DNA from 3 places in the Stutzerimonas sp. R40042 genome. Region 2 is predicted to be linked to each of the others. Evidence: predicted binding sites of a transcription regulator. Region 2 holds the regulator's gene; each other region holds the start of a gene.
What was found. The regulator FliA, encoded in region 2, starts transcription of late flagellar genes. The targets are predictions, from matches to a motif close to CTAAAGTTTNNNNNNNNNNNGCCGNTAA.
Positions count from the first base shown of each region.

Region 1: the regulator FliA is predicted to act here: its motif matches at 2,511-2,538, upstream of OUY36_RS11070 (methyl-accepting chemotaxis protein).
Region 3: the regulator FliA is predicted to act here: its motif matches at 2,478-2,505, upstream of OUY36_RS09685 (methyl-accepting chemotaxis protein).

Region 1 covers NZ_CP113258.1:2,322,894-2,327,721, forward strand. The annotation lists gene hemN (oxygen-independent coproporphyrinogen III oxidase) at 1-566, opposite strand, end outside; gene OUY36_RS11070 (methyl-accepting chemotaxis protein) at 787-2,406, opposite strand; gene galU (UTP--glucose-1-phosphate uridylyltransferase GalU) at 3,012-3,851, shown strand; gene OUY36_RS11080 (VOC family protein) at 3,886-4,308, opposite strand; gene gorA (glutathione-disulfide reductase) at 4,380-4,828, shown strand, end outside.
Region 2 covers NZ_CP113258.1:2,932,207-2,937,034, forward strand. The annotation lists gene OUY36_RS13775 (chemotaxis protein CheA) at 1-1,023, opposite strand, end outside; gene OUY36_RS13780 (protein phosphatase CheZ) at 1,035-1,829, opposite strand; gene OUY36_RS13785 (chemotaxis response regulator CheY) at 1,853-2,227, opposite strand; gene fliA (RNA polymerase sigma factor FliA) at 2,302-3,027, opposite strand; gene fleN (flagellar synthesis regulator FleN) at 3,045-3,872, opposite strand; gene flhF (flagellar biosynthesis protein FlhF) at 3,964-4,828, opposite strand, start outside.
Region 3 covers NZ_CP113258.1:2,016,665-2,021,492, reverse strand. The annotation lists gene acnA (aconitate hydratase AcnA) at 1-2,229, shown strand, start outside; gene OUY36_RS09685 (methyl-accepting chemotaxis protein) at 2,589-4,157, shown strand; gene OUY36_RS09680 (alpha/beta family hydrolase) at 4,208-4,828, opposite strand, start outside.

The DNA of each region.
Region 1 (4,828 bases), 610 kb from region 2:
TTGACGGCGATCTGCACCTGCTCGTCGAAGTCCTGCACGCCGAAGCTCAGGCGGTTGAAGCCGAGCTTGCGCAAGCCATGGATCTGCTCCGGGGTGACGGTCCGCGGGTCCACCTCAAGGGAGAACTCGTGGCTGTCGCTGTCATCCATGTTGAACGCCTGATGCAGGCTCGCCATCAGGTCGGCCAGCTGCTCGCTGGTGAAATAGGTCGGTGTGCCGCCGCCCAGGTGCAGCTGCGTCAGCTTGCGTGAGCGGTCGAACAGCGCGCCCTGCATTGCGATCTCGCGCTTGAGGTACTCGAGGTACTCGACGGCGCGCTCGGTCTTGTGGGTGATGATCTTGTTGCAGGCGCAGTAGTAGCACAGGCTCTTGCAGAACGGGATGTGGATGTACACCGACAGCGGCTTGGGCGGCTGCGCCTGATTGCTGCGCGCAGCGGCAGCGCGGTAGTCGTCCTCGGCGAAGGCCTGATGGAACTGCGGGGCAGTGGGGTAGGAGGTGTAGCGCGGACCGGGACGGTCGTATTTCTCGACCAGGGCCCGGTTGAAGCTCGGCAGTTGGTCCATTGTTCGTTTCACCTAAGGGTTGAATTCGGAGTCGGTGCGGAACGCGGTGTCACCCTTGGGTGTGTCCGGCTCAGGCAGATCATGGGCGCGGATTATGGACGATTCGCGCCTGCGCGCCGACTGTCTCAGATCAAGAATAGCGTCCCGGACCGCGCCGTTGGGCGGGTCCGGAATAACAGACGCCAAGGGAGCGAGGCCATGGTCGGCCTCGCGCTCGTGTTCAGAGCTTGAACTGGCCGACCAGACGATTCAGTTCGGTGGCCAGGCGCACCAGCTCTTCGCTGATCTCCGAGGTCTGCGTCGCGTCGGCCGACGTGGTGTCGGCGATGCGGCTGATGGTGGTGATGTTGCGATTGATCTCTTCGGCGACAGCGCTCTGTTGTTCGGCGGCTGTGGCGATCTGGGTGTTCATCTCGTTGATGGTGCCCACTTCGTCGGCGATCACGCCCAGGCTCTGTGCAGCCTTCTCGACGCATTCCGAGCCGGAGCGCGCGCGCAGCTGCGCTTCCTTCATTGCCTGTACGGCATTGCGCACGCCGCCTTGCAGCTGCTCGATCATCGCCTGGATTTCCTCGGTAGACTTCTGCGTGCGCGAGGCGAGGGTGCGCACCTCGTCAGCCACCACCGCAAAGCCACGGCCCTGCTCGCCGGCGCGGGCAGCTTCGATTGCGGCGTTCAGCGCCAGCAGGTTGGTCTGCTCGGCAATGCCGTTAATCACGCCGAGCACCATGTCGATGCTGGCGCTGTCGCTCTCGACGCGCTGGATTACTTGAGCCGCCTTCTCGATCTCGGCGATCAGCACTTCGATACCGTCGAGCGCTTCGGTCGCCACCTTCACGCCGGCCTTGGACTCGGTATCCGCTCCGGTGGACGCGCTTGCAGTCTGACTGGCGTTGCGCGCGACCTCCTGAACCGTTGCGCTCATTTCATTCATCGCCGAGGCGACCATGTCGGTTTCGTTGCGCTGCTCGTTGACGGCGGCCAGGGTTTTCTCTGCCACATGGGAGACCCGCCCGGAGACATCGCTGAGCTGGTGGGTAACGCCCGCGACAGCCTCAAGGCTATGGCGGAACTTGCCGATCATGCGGTTGAAGGCATCGCCCATCGCGCCGATCTCGTCCTTCGCACCCACTTCGACGCTGCGGCTGAGGTCTTCATCCTCGGCCATGGTATTCATGGTGTGGCGCATGGCAGTGATGCGGCGAATGATTACGTGGCGCACGGTCAGGCACATCACCACCACGCCGATGAACAGCAGGAGCAGCTGAATCCCGCCGCTGATCATGATGTTGCGATCCACTTCCTGGTCGAGTGCCTTGAGGTCGTAGCTGATGCGCACTGCGCCCATTACCGTGTTCTCGCCGACCTGGTGGCAAGTCAGGCAGTTGGTGCCCCGGTAGTCGGCGTGCGCCAGGATCGGGTTGATCACCGTCAGCACACGGCCGCCGTTCTGCTCGTTGACCTCGATGATCTCCTCGCCGCCCAAGGCGCGGCGGTCCAGGGCATCGACAGGCGCCTGGTGGTCATATCCCGGCCCGAATACCTTGGTGACCTCATCGCCGCGAATGATGCGCGCATCGATAACACCCGGACGCGCGAGGATCTTGTTCCGCAGCACTTCACGCTGCGCCATGGTGCCGGTGAGCATCATGGTGTTGATGCTATCGAAATAGGAGTCGGCGGCATCCTTGGTCTGCTGCTCGACAACCTGGAGCACCAGGCGCTTTTCGGTACTGGCAGAGAAGAACAGCGAGGCAGACATGATTGCCACCAGCACCAGCACCAGCGCCAGGTTGATCTTTGTCTGCACGGACATTTGTCGAGGGGCGGAGTTGTTCATGGTTTTCCTTAGTACTACTGCCACGCGGAAGGTAACTGCCACTGCACTATTGTTTTATTGGTTTCCCACGACGACGCAGCAACGAACTGAGCAATCTGAAGCTCGTATCGGCGACTTACCGGGATTCTTGAAGATCCGAGGTGGGTAATAGCTATGCGCCATTACAGGGCGCGACTATGGTATTGCTTTTCCGGCACGATCGAGCGAAACGGCCGACCGACAACGGTGCAATTGCACATTTCCCTGACTCAGGTCATAAGTCGAACGGCCTGGTTACGCTGATGACTGCTACAAAAGTGTAATGAGCGACAGCTATGCATATAGGAGTTGTATGACGGCGACGACGGGCGCGAAGGAGGCGTGAAAAAACACTATCCGGTGACTTTACAGAATGTCAGACCGCCATTAGCGTGGCCGCCGCCGAGACGGCGAAGTGACCCCGCGTAGCGCAGGCACACTATCTGCATCAGCAACCGAGTTCGCTGCGAACCCCGATAGAAAACGATGGTCGTAGGCTCTACGCCGGCATGGCCGGATGACACCGCAAGGCAGCTGCTGTTCTCGATGGCAGTGCATCGACTGGAACCTTTATTTCAAGGACTCACATGATCAAGAAATGCCTTTTTCCTGCTGCCGGATATGGCACACGTTTTCTTCCTGCAACCAAAGCCATGCCCAAGGAAATGCTGCCGGTGGTGAACAAGCCTCTGATCCAGTACGGGGTCGAGGAAGCGCTTGCTGCAGGGCTCACGCAGATCGCCATGGTTACCGGACGCGGCAAGCGCTCGCTGGAAGACCACTTCGATATCAGCTATGAGCTCGAACATCAGATCCGCAACACCGACAAGGAAAAATACCTGGTCGGTATTCGGCGCCTGATCGACGAGTGCAGCTTTTCCTATACCCGCCAGGTGGAAATGAAAGGCCTGGGCCATGCCATCCTCAGCGGCCGCCCGCTGATCGGTGACGAGCCGTTCGCCGTGGTGCTGGCGGACGACCTGTGCATCAACCTGGACGGCGATCCAGTACTGGCGCAGATGGTCAAGCTGTACAACCAGTTCCGCTGTTCCATCGTCGCGATCCAGGAAGTACCGCCGGAGGAAACCAGCAAGTACGGCGTGATCGCCGGTGAAATGATCCGCGACGATATCTTCCGCGTCAGCCACATGGTGGAGAAGCCTAAGCCGGAGGACGCTCCGTCGAACCTGGCGATCATTGGTCGCTACATCCTGACGCCGGACATCTTCGATCTGATCGAACAGACCGAACCGGGCAAGGGCGGCGAGATCCAGATCACCGATGCGCTGATGAAGCAGGCGCAGGATGGTTGCGTGCTGGCCTACAAATTCAAGGGTCAGCGTTTCGACTGCGGTAGCGCCGAGGGATACATCGAGGCGACCAACTTCTGCTACCAGAACTTCTACCTGACCGGTAAGGCGTTCTGAACCCATCGGGCCACCTCAGGGTGGCCCGTTCGTTTCAGGGTGCCGGCAACGCTTCGGCACCCGGCCCGAGCGGCTGCCCATAGCTGAATTCGACATAGTTGCCCGCAGGGTCGCGCACGCCGCAGTAGTAACCCACCGGATACGGCTCGTCGCGCGGTTCCCAGATCAGGCAACCGTCCTCGCGCGCCAACTCGGCGACCGCATCGACCTCCTCTCGACTGGCCATCGCGAAGCCGAAATGGCTGTAGTCGTTCGCTGCCAACGCGCGATCCGCGCCGCCAGGCATGATCACGAAGATGAACTCGCTCTCCTTGCCGGGCTCGGCCATCCAGACGATGCGCGACCCTTTGCCGGGCCGCTCGTGGAACACCCGCATGCCACAAAAGCGTGCGTAGAACGCAATGCAGGCGTCCAGATCGGGCACATGCAGAGCCAGGTGAGTCAGGGTAGGGCGCATGCGGCACTCCTTCGGTGAATCGGGTCAGAAGCCTGGGTTATGCTGTTCGCTAGACAAGGAGACAACTCTACATGGCTTACGACTTCGATCTATTCGTCATCGGCGCAGGTTCCGGTGGTGTTCGGGCGGCGCGCTTCGCGGCTGGTTTCGGTGCAAGAGTAGCGGTTGCCGAGAGCCGTTATCTGGGCGGTACCTGTGTCAATGTCGGCTGCGTGCCGAAGAAACTGCTGGTCTACGGCGCGCATTATGCCGAGGACTTCGGCCAGGCTCAGGGCTATGGCTGGACCATCGACGGCGCAACCTTCGACTGGAAAACCCTGATCGCCAACAAGGATCGCGAGATTCAGCGCCTGAACGGCATCTATCGCAGCATCCTGGTGGACAGCGGCGTGACCCTGCTGCAGGCGCATGCGCGGCTGGTCGATGCGCATACCGTCGAAGTCGACGGCAAGCGCTACAGCGCCGAGCACATTCTGATCGCCACCGGCGGCTGGCCGCACGTACCGGAGATTCCGGGTCG
Region 2 (4,828 bases):
CGCTGCGCCAGCCACCGGCTTGGCAGCAGCCGGACGAGCCGGCTCAGCCTTGGCGGGAGTCGGTTTGGTCGGTGCCTTTTCTACCGATGCAGCCGCGGCGGATTCGCTGACGCCGACCGGGCTGGCGCCGACCACTGGGGGTTCGAACTTGCCTTTGCCATGCAGCTGATCGAGCAACGCTTCGAACTCGTCATCGGTGATCTCGTCGCTTGCACCTGCCCCACTACTGGCCGTTGCAGGTTCGGCAGCCGCCGGCGTGGGCGCTGCGGTGGTTGCCGGCTCGAATTTGCCCTTGCCGTGCAGCTGATCGAGCAGTGCTTCGAACTCGTCATCGGTGATCTCGTCGCTTGCGCCTGCCCCGCTACTAGCAATCGCAGGCTCGGCAGCCGCCGGCGTGGTCGCTGCGGTGGTTGCCGGCTCGAACTTGCCCTTGCCATGCAACTGATCGAGCAACGACTCGAACTCATCATCGGTGATTTCGTCAGCCACGGTGCCTGTATCGGCGGATGCCAGCGGCTCGACAGCGGGCGGTTCGATCGCATCCAGCAGCTGCTCGAAATCGCTGTCGGCGCCTTCGCTCACAGGCTCGGCGATCGCCTGGGGCGCTGCGGCGGCAGGTGCTTCGTCGTCGGATGCAGGCTCGGCCAGACGGGCCAATGCGGCCAGCAGTTCCGGCGAGGCAGGAGTAGGTTCGACGCGTTCACGGACCTGGCTGAACATCGCGTTCACGGCGTCGAGCGCCTGCAGAACGACGTCCATCAGTTCGGAATCGACTCGACGCTCACCCTTGCGCAGGATGTCGAAGACGTTTTCGGCAATGTGGCAGCATTCCACCAGCTCATGAAGCTGAAGAAAGCCCGCACCGCCCTTGACCGTATGGAACCCGCGAAAAATCGCATTGAGCAACGCCATGTCATCGGGGCTGCTTTCCAGCTCCACGAGTTGCTCGGACAATAGTTCGAGAATCTCGCCGGCCTCTACCAGGAAGTCCTGGAGAATTTCTTCATCGGCGTCGAAGCTCATATTCACTTCCCCTAAAAGCCCAGGCTTGAAAGCAGATCATCGACATCGTCCTGGCCGGAAACGACGTCTTCACGCATATCGGCATGCATCTGCGGACCTTCACCATTGGAAGGCGATTTTTCTTGTTTTTTCTTCTCTTGCTCGGCGCGCATGGCATCACGGTCGTGCTGGATGCCAGCCACGCGGTCGACCTGCCCCGCCATCAGGACGAGATTGAGCAGATTGCTTTCAAGCTCGGTGATCAGTCGGGTGACACGCTTGATGACCTGGCCGGTCAGGTCCTGGAAATCTTGGGCCAGCATGATTTCGCTGAGGTTCTGCGACAGCTGGCTACCATCGTTCATGCTGCGCTTGAGGTACTGGTCGATGCGCTTGACCAGCCCACGGAACTGTTCAGCATCCATTTCGCGGCGCATGAATCGCTGCCAGTCGGCCGTCAGGCTCTGGGCCTCGTAGCTAACGTAGTTGACCAGCGGCGCCGATTCCTCCACCAGATCCATGGTGCGGTTGGCGGCCTTCTCGGTCATCTCCACCACATAGGACAGGCGATCGGTCGCGTCGGTGATCGGTGACGGATCGCCGCCAGTGGCACAGGTATCCATCTCGAGTTTGACGATGGCGTTGTGCAGCTCGCGGGTGAGCTTGCCGACTTCCTGATAGAGACTGTGATTACGCGCCTGGCTGAGTTCATTGAACATCTGCGTCGCTTCATCGAAGCGGCCCTGCTGCAGGCTTTCAATCAACTTAGGGGCGTTGGCCTTCAGAGTCGCTTCGAACTCTGCCAGGCTCTGATCTGCTTGCGTCATAGTGCCCTCGCGGCGTTGCTGCTTCAGCCGTTGACGCGCTCGAAGATCTTCTCGATCTTCTCCTTGAGCACCTGGGCAGTGAAAGGCTTGACCACATAGCCGTTTACGCCGGCCTGTGCCGCCTCGATGATCTGGTCGCGCTTGGCTTCGGCAGTGACCATCAGCACCGGCAGGTGCTTGAGGCGCTCGTCGGCACGCACGGTACGCAGCAGATCGATACCGCTCATGCCCGGCATGTTCCAGTCGGTGACGAGAAAGTCGAAGCTGCCGCTCTTGAGCATCGGCAGCGCGGTGGTGCCATCGTCCGCTTCGGCGGTGTTGGTGAACCCCAGGTCACGCAAGAGGTTCTTGATGATTCGTCTCATCGTCGAGAAGTCATCGACGATGAGGATTTTCATGTTCTTGTCCAAGTCGACCTCCGTAAGTCCCAAAATGCCTCAGCAAACCGAGCACGTCATACCGCAAACAATCGTCAATTGGCGCGCCATTCACCGAGGCGCGCACGCAGGCGCGCCGCACACTGGCTATGCAACTGGCTCACACGCGACTCGCTGACTCCCAGCACCTGACCGATTTCCTTCAAGTTCAGCTCTTCGTCGTAATACAACGACAGCACCAGCTTCTCGCGCTCCGGCAGGTTGGCGATGGCTTCTGCCAGCGCCAACTGGAAACGTTCGTCCTCCAGATCGCGGAAAGGCTCGGGGTGCGTGCTGCCGGCATCCTCCTGCAGCTCGCCATGCTCGCCTTCCTGCAGCAGGTCGTCGAAGCTGAACAGTCGGCTGCCGAGGGTATCGCCGAGGATGCTGTAATACTCATCGAGACTAAGCTTAAGTTCGGCCGCAACTTCATGATCTTTAGCGTCACGACCGGTTTTCGCTTCGATGGCGCGGATCGCCTCGCTGACCATGCGCGAGTTGCGATGCACCGAGCGTGGCGCCCAATCGCCCTTGCGCACCTCGTCGAGCATGGTGCCGCGGATGCGGATGCCGGCGTAGGTTTCAAAACTGGCGCCCTTGCCGGCGTCGTACTTCTTCGCTGCTTCCAGCAGTCCGATCATTCCAGCCTGGATCAGGTCGTCCACCTGCACACTCGCAGGCAGACGCGCCAGAAGGTGGTAAGCGATACGCTTGACCAACGGCGCGTACTGATCGATCAGGCGATATTGAGCATCCTTTGCCTGAGCCTTGCTGTAATACATAGCGGATCCGGCACCTGTCATTCGTGGCTTTCTGAAGCGGGACTGATGAGGCGCTCGACGAAGAATTCGAGATGGCCGCGCGGGGTAGCGGGCAACGGCCAGGTATCGATCTTCTGCGCAATGGCCTTGAAGGCCAGCGCGCATTTGGAGCGCGGATAGGCTTCATAGACGGCACGCTGCTTTTGTACCGCCTTGCGTACGGCCTCGTCGTAGGGCACGGCGCCGACATACTGCAGCGCCACATCGAGAAAACGCTCGGTGACCTTGGTCAGCTTGGCGAACAGGTTGCGACCTTCCTGGGGTGCATGCGCCATGTTGGCCAACACCCGGAAACGACTGATGCCGTAGTCACGGTTGAGCAATTTGATCAGAGCATAGGCATCGGTGATGGACGTGGGTTCATCTGTGACGACCAGCAGCACTTCCTGCGCGGCACGCACGAAGCTGACCACCGAATCACCAATACCGGCCGCGGTATCGATGATCAGCACGTCCAGCTCATCGCCCAGCTCACTGAATGCCTGGATCAGACCGGCATGCTGCAGGGACGACAGCTGTACCATGCTCTGCGTCCCGGATGCCGCGGGCACGATACGGATACCGCCGGGGCCCTGAATCAGCACATCGCGCAGATCGCACTCACCGGCGATCACATCGGCCAGGGTTCGCTTGCTGGTCAGGCCAAGCAGGACGTCGACGTTGGCCAGACCCAGGTCGGCGTCGAGCAACACCACACGCCGGCCCAGATCGGCCAGCGCCAGCGCCAGATTGACCGACACGTTGGTCTTGCCGACGCCACCCTTGCCGCCGGTCACCGCAATCACCTGTACGGGATGCATACCCATGTTCACACGCCTATATCTTGCTGGGGCCATACGGCCGGCGATGCGCCCGCATGGCACGCATCTGGTTCATTCTGGTACCGCACTCGCTTGATCATCCGGCCCGCCGTGACGAGCCGTTGTACAACCCGGCGAACATGTCCGCCATGGCCTCTTCGCTCGGCTCCTCGCCTGATTGCAGGCTTACCGCACGGCTGACCAGCTGGTGGCTACGGGGCAGATGCAGGTCATCCGGAATCCGCGGGCCATCGGCGAGGTAGGCTATCGGCAAATGCTGGCTGATCGTGAGACCGAGCACATCGCCGAGGCTGCCTGCCTCGTCCAGCTTGGTCAGGATACAACCCGCCAGGCCGCAGCGACGATAGTTGTGCCATGCCGCCTTGAGTACCTGACTCTGGCTGGTCGCCGCCAACACCAGATAGTTCTTGGATTTCACACCGCGATCCGACAGCGCTTCGAGCTGCTTGCGCAAGGTCGGATCGCTGGCCGGCAGGCCGGCGGTGTCGATCAGGATCACGCGCTTGCGGGCCAGCGGCGCCAGCGTCTTGCTCAATGGCTGGCTCGGGTCGATCTGCAGCACCGGTACGTCGAGGATACGCCCAAGCGTCTTGAGCTGCTCCTGCGCGCCGATCCGGTAGTTGTCCATGCTCGCCACGGCGATGTTCTGTGCGCCGTACTTGAGTACGTAACGGGCCGCGAGCTTGGCCAGGGTGGTGGTCTTGCCAACACCGGCCGGGCCGACCAGCGCAATCACTCCGCCCTCTTCCAGCGGCTCCTGCTTGCTGACCTTGATCGCCTGCGCCATATAGGCCAGCACCATGCGCCAGGCCTGACGCGGATCGTTGATGGTCGCGACCTTTTCCAGCAGGCTGCGCGACAGTTCGGCCGGCAGGCCGAGGCGCTGCAGCCGACGCCAGAGGCTGGCCTGCTGCGGACGGCGGCTCTGCTCCTGCCCCCAG
Region 3 (4,828 bases), 920 kb from region 2:
ATGCAGCGCAACGGCGAACGCTACGAGTTCCTGCGCTGGGGCCAGCAGGCCTTCGACAACTTCAGCGTAGTGCCGCCGGGTACCGGCATCTGCCACCAGGTCAACCTGGAGTATCTCGGCCAGGTGGTCTGGACCCGCGAAGAGAACGGCGAGACCGTCGCCTACCCCGACACCCTGGTCGGCACCGATTCGCACACCACCATGATCAATGGCCTCGGCGTGCTGGGCTGGGGCGTCGGTGGCATTGAGGCCGAAGCGGCGATGCTTGGCCAGCCCGTGTCGATGCTGATTCCCGAAGTGATCGGTTTCCGCCTGAGCGGCAAGCTCAACGAAGGCGTCACCGCGACCGATCTGGTGCTGACCGTGACGCAGATGCTGCGTAAGCACGGCGTGGTCGGGAAGTTCGTCGAATTCTACGGCCCGGGTCTGGATCACCTGCCGCTGGCCGACCGGGCGACCATCGGCAACATGGCACCCGAATACGGTGCCACCTGCGGCTTCTTCCCGGTCGATCAGATCACCATCGATTACCTGCGTCTGACCGGCCGCGACGAAGAGCGTATCGCGCTGGTCGAGGCCTACAGCAAAGCGCAAGGCATGTGGCGTGACAGCGACTCGCCGGACCCGGTGTTCACCGCCACGCTGGAACTCGATCTCAGCCAGGTACGCCCCTCGGTGGCCGGTCCCAAGCGTCCGCAGGATCGGGTCACCCTCGGCGACATCGGCGCCAACTTCGACCTGCTGCTGGAGACCGCTGGGCGCCAGGCTCAGGCGGATAGCGCGGTGCCGGTCGCAGGCGAAGACTTCCAGCTCAAGCATGGTGCAGTGGTGATCGCAGCGATCACCTCGTGCACCAATACCTCGAACCCGAACGTGCTGATGGCCGCCGGCCTGGTCGCCAAGAAGGCAGTGGAGCGCGGCCTCAAGCGTCAACCCTGGGTCAAGTCCTCACTGGCGCCCGGCTCCAAGGTGGTCACCGACTACCTCGAGCGGGCTGGGCTGACCCGCTATCTGGACCAGCTCGGCTTCAACCTGGTGGGCTACGGCTGCACCACCTGCATCGGCAACTCCGGGCCGCTGCCGGACGCCATCGGCCAGGCGATCACCGACAACGATCTGATCGTGTCGTCGGTGCTGTCCGGCAACCGCAACTTCGAAGGCCGCGTGCATCCGCTGGTCAAAGCCAACTGGCTGGCTTCGCCGCCGCTAGTGGTGGCCTTCGCCCTGGCCGGCACCACGCGAATCGACATGGATCGCGAACCGCTGGGCTACGACGGGCAGAACCAGCCGGTGTATTTGAAGGACATCTGGCCAAGCAGCACCGAAATCGCCGAAGCGGTGGCACGCATCGACGGCGAGATGTTCCGCAGCCGCTATGCCGACGTATTCAGCGGTGACGAGCACTGGCAGAAAATCCCGGTCAGCGCCGGCGACACCTATCAGTGGAACGCCGGCTCCAGCTATGTGCAGAACCCGCCCTACTTCAAAGATATCGGCCAGCCCCCGACGCCGCCTGCGGATGTCGAGAACGCGCGAATACTCGCCCTGTTCGGCGATTCCATCACCACCGACCACATTTCACCCGCAGGCAATATCAAGGCCAGCTCTCCAGCCGGCCTGTATCTGCAATCGCTGGGCGTGGCGCCGGATGACTTCAACTCCTACGGCTCGCGCCGCGGCAATCATGAAGTGATGATGCGCGGCACCTTCGCCAATATCCGTATCAAGAACGAGATGCTCGGCGGCGAGGAAGGCGGCAACACGCTGTATCAGCCGAGCGGTGAAAAGCTCTCGATCTACGACGCCGCCATGCGCTACCAGGCCGAAGGCGTGCCGCTGGTGGTAATCGCCGGCAAGGAGTACGGCACCGGCTCCAGCCGTGACTGGGCCGCCAAGGGCACCAACCTGCTCGGCGTCAAGGCGGTCATCGCCGAAAGCTTCGAGCGCATTCACCGCTCCAACCTCATCGGCATGGGCGTGCTGGCATTGCAGTTCGTCGGCGAGCAGACGCGCCAATCGCTGGGCCTCAATGGCACGGAGAAGCTGTCGATCCGAGGGCTCGGCGCGGACATCAAGCCTCGCCAGCTGCTTACCGTAGACGTCGAGCGAGCTGACGGCTCGCGTGATTCGTTCCAGGTGCTAAGCCGGATCGACACGCTGAACGAGGTCCAGTACTTCAAGGCTGGTGGCATCCTGCACTACGTATTGCGCCAGCTGATCGGCAGCTGAGCGCAAAAAGAAAAAACGCCGGTGCGAAGTCCTTTCGCACCGGCGTCAGCCACTCCCTTGGCATCGAATCTCCAGCCGCCTGGGCCTCCATGCACGGGTCCGGCTCCCTGAACTGGTCGCCGCTGCCTCCCTCGAGAGCAGCGTCCGGACATGCACCGACATTGCCGAAAAAGCATTGCAGAAAGATTAAGCCCCGACGTCCGCCAGTCGCCTGTATCGACAAAGCTGATCCTCGAATCAGCTTTCCGCTCAAGATCGCCACGCTACGGCCGACCCATTGGTCAGCCTGAGACCGAATTAAAACGATAAAGGTCAGGTGTGCCATTCCGAGAACACTTCTATGCCAGGCGTGAAAGTAGATGCGTAACAACCAGCCCGTAACCCAGCGTGAGTATGCCTTCCCCGATCAGCAGCGCCTCATCTCGACCACCGACCTGAAAGGCCAGATAACCTACTGCAACGACATCTTCGCCGAAGTCAGCGGTTTCACTCGCGACGAACTGATTCGAGCACCACACAATCTGGTGCGCCATCCCGATGTGCCGCCCGCGGTGTTCGAACACATGTGGGCGACCCTCAAGCAGGGCAAGCCGTGGATGGGGATCGTGAAAAACCGGCGCAAGACCGGTGATCACTACTGGGTCAACGCCTATGTCACGCCGATCCTGGATCAGCAACGCCAGGTAACCGGCTACGAATCCGTGCGAACCAAGCCGAGCCGCGAGCAGGTCCAACGGGCCGAAGCGCTATATGCTCGACTGAACGCGGGCAAGAGCGGTGTGCCCCGCCGCAATAATTGGCTTCCGGTATTGAAGAAATGGCTGCCGTTCATTCTCGTCAGCCAGGTCGGCTTTTTGGTAGGCGCTTCCTTTGATCACGCGATGGGATTCGTCGCGGCCGCGCTGCTGTCCGTTCCGCTCGGGCTTGCCGGGCTGCATTGGCAACAGCGCGGTCTGCGGCGCCTGATGCAGCTTGCCCAAGAGACCACCAGCGACCCGCTTATCGCCTGCATGTACACCGACAGCCGAGGCGTCGAGGCCCAGCTGGAAATGGCGATGCTCAGCCAGCAGGCGCACCTGAAGACCTGCCTGACCCGCCTGCAGGACACAGCGGTGCAGCTGCAGGGACAGGCCAAACAGGCCGATTCCCTGGCGCAGAATTGCGCCAACGGCTTGGCCCAGCAACATCAGGAAACCGAGCAGGTGGCCACGGCGATCAATGAGATGGCCGCAACGACGCAGGAAGTGGCCAGCAACGTCGCGCTGGCAGCCGACGCCACGCGTGAAGCCAGCCGGCTGACCGTTCACGGGCGCGAAGTCACCGCAGACACCCGCAAGGCGATTCAGCAGCTATCGGAATCGGTCAGCAAAGCCGGCGAGTCGGTCAACCAGCTGGCAAGCGACAGCGAGGCCATCGGCAGCGTGGTCGATGTGATCAAGAGCATCGCCGACCAGACCAACCTGCTCGCGCTCAACGCTGCAATCGAGGCCGCACGAGCCGGTGACAGCGGCCGCGGCTTCGCGGTGGTCGCCGATGAGGTGCGTCAGCTGGCGCAACGTACCGCGGCAGCCACCGGCGAAATCCACCAGCTGATCGAGAAGCTGCAATCGCAAGCTCAGCATGCGGTGTCGACGACCGAGCAGGGCCGTGTGCATGCGGCCCGTGGCGTCGAGCAGATGATCCAGGCAGACCAGGCCCTGAGTGGAATCAACGAGGCGATGGGCAACATCATCGACATGACCACCCAGATCGCCTCCGCCACCGAAGAGCAGAGCGCAGTGGCCGAGGAGATCAGCCAGAACGTCAGCACCATCGCCCGCCTGGCCGATCAGACGTCCGGCGACGCGCGCAGCTCGGCATTGCTCAGCGAAGCGCTGACCGCAACGGCCGAAGGCCAGTATTCGCTGGTCGAGCGCTTCAACCGCTGAACGGGTAACCCGCCCGGTCAGCCAGTTGGGCGGCCGACCGGGCCTGAAGCCTAGGCCAAGCCTCGCAGAAACGTCGCCACCGCCGTGACTGCGGCGTCCATGTGCTGATCATGCGTCAGCCCGGAACGCTTCAGCGGCTTGAGATCGTGGTCGGCGGCGGCCAGCCAGTGCAAGCTGATGGCAGCTGACAGCGGGTACTGCTCGACTGTCGCGCGGTTACCCAGCGCATCACGCTCGCCCTGGACGATCAACGTAGGCGTGAGCAATTTCTCCAGGTGGGCGGTGCGCGTTTTTTCCGGCTTTCCGGCCGGGTAAAACGGATAGCCCAGACACACCAGACCGTCGACACCCAGCTCGTCGGCCAGCAGGCTGGCCATTCGCCCGCCCATGGACTTGCCACCGATGACCAGCAGTCCTGTGGCCTGCTGTCGCACCTCGGCATGGACCTCCCGCCACTGAGCCAGCAGCTGCGCCTGCGGGCTGGGTGGTCTTTTGCTCGCGCCCAGGCGCCGCGCGGCCATATAGGCGAACTCGAAGCGGCATACCGCAACCCCGCGTGCGGCAAGGCGTACGGCTACTTCCTCCATGAACGGACTGTCCATCGGTGCCCCGGCGCCATGCGCCAGAATCAGGCTCACCCAGGCTTCATCCTGCGGCCGGTTCCACCTGAC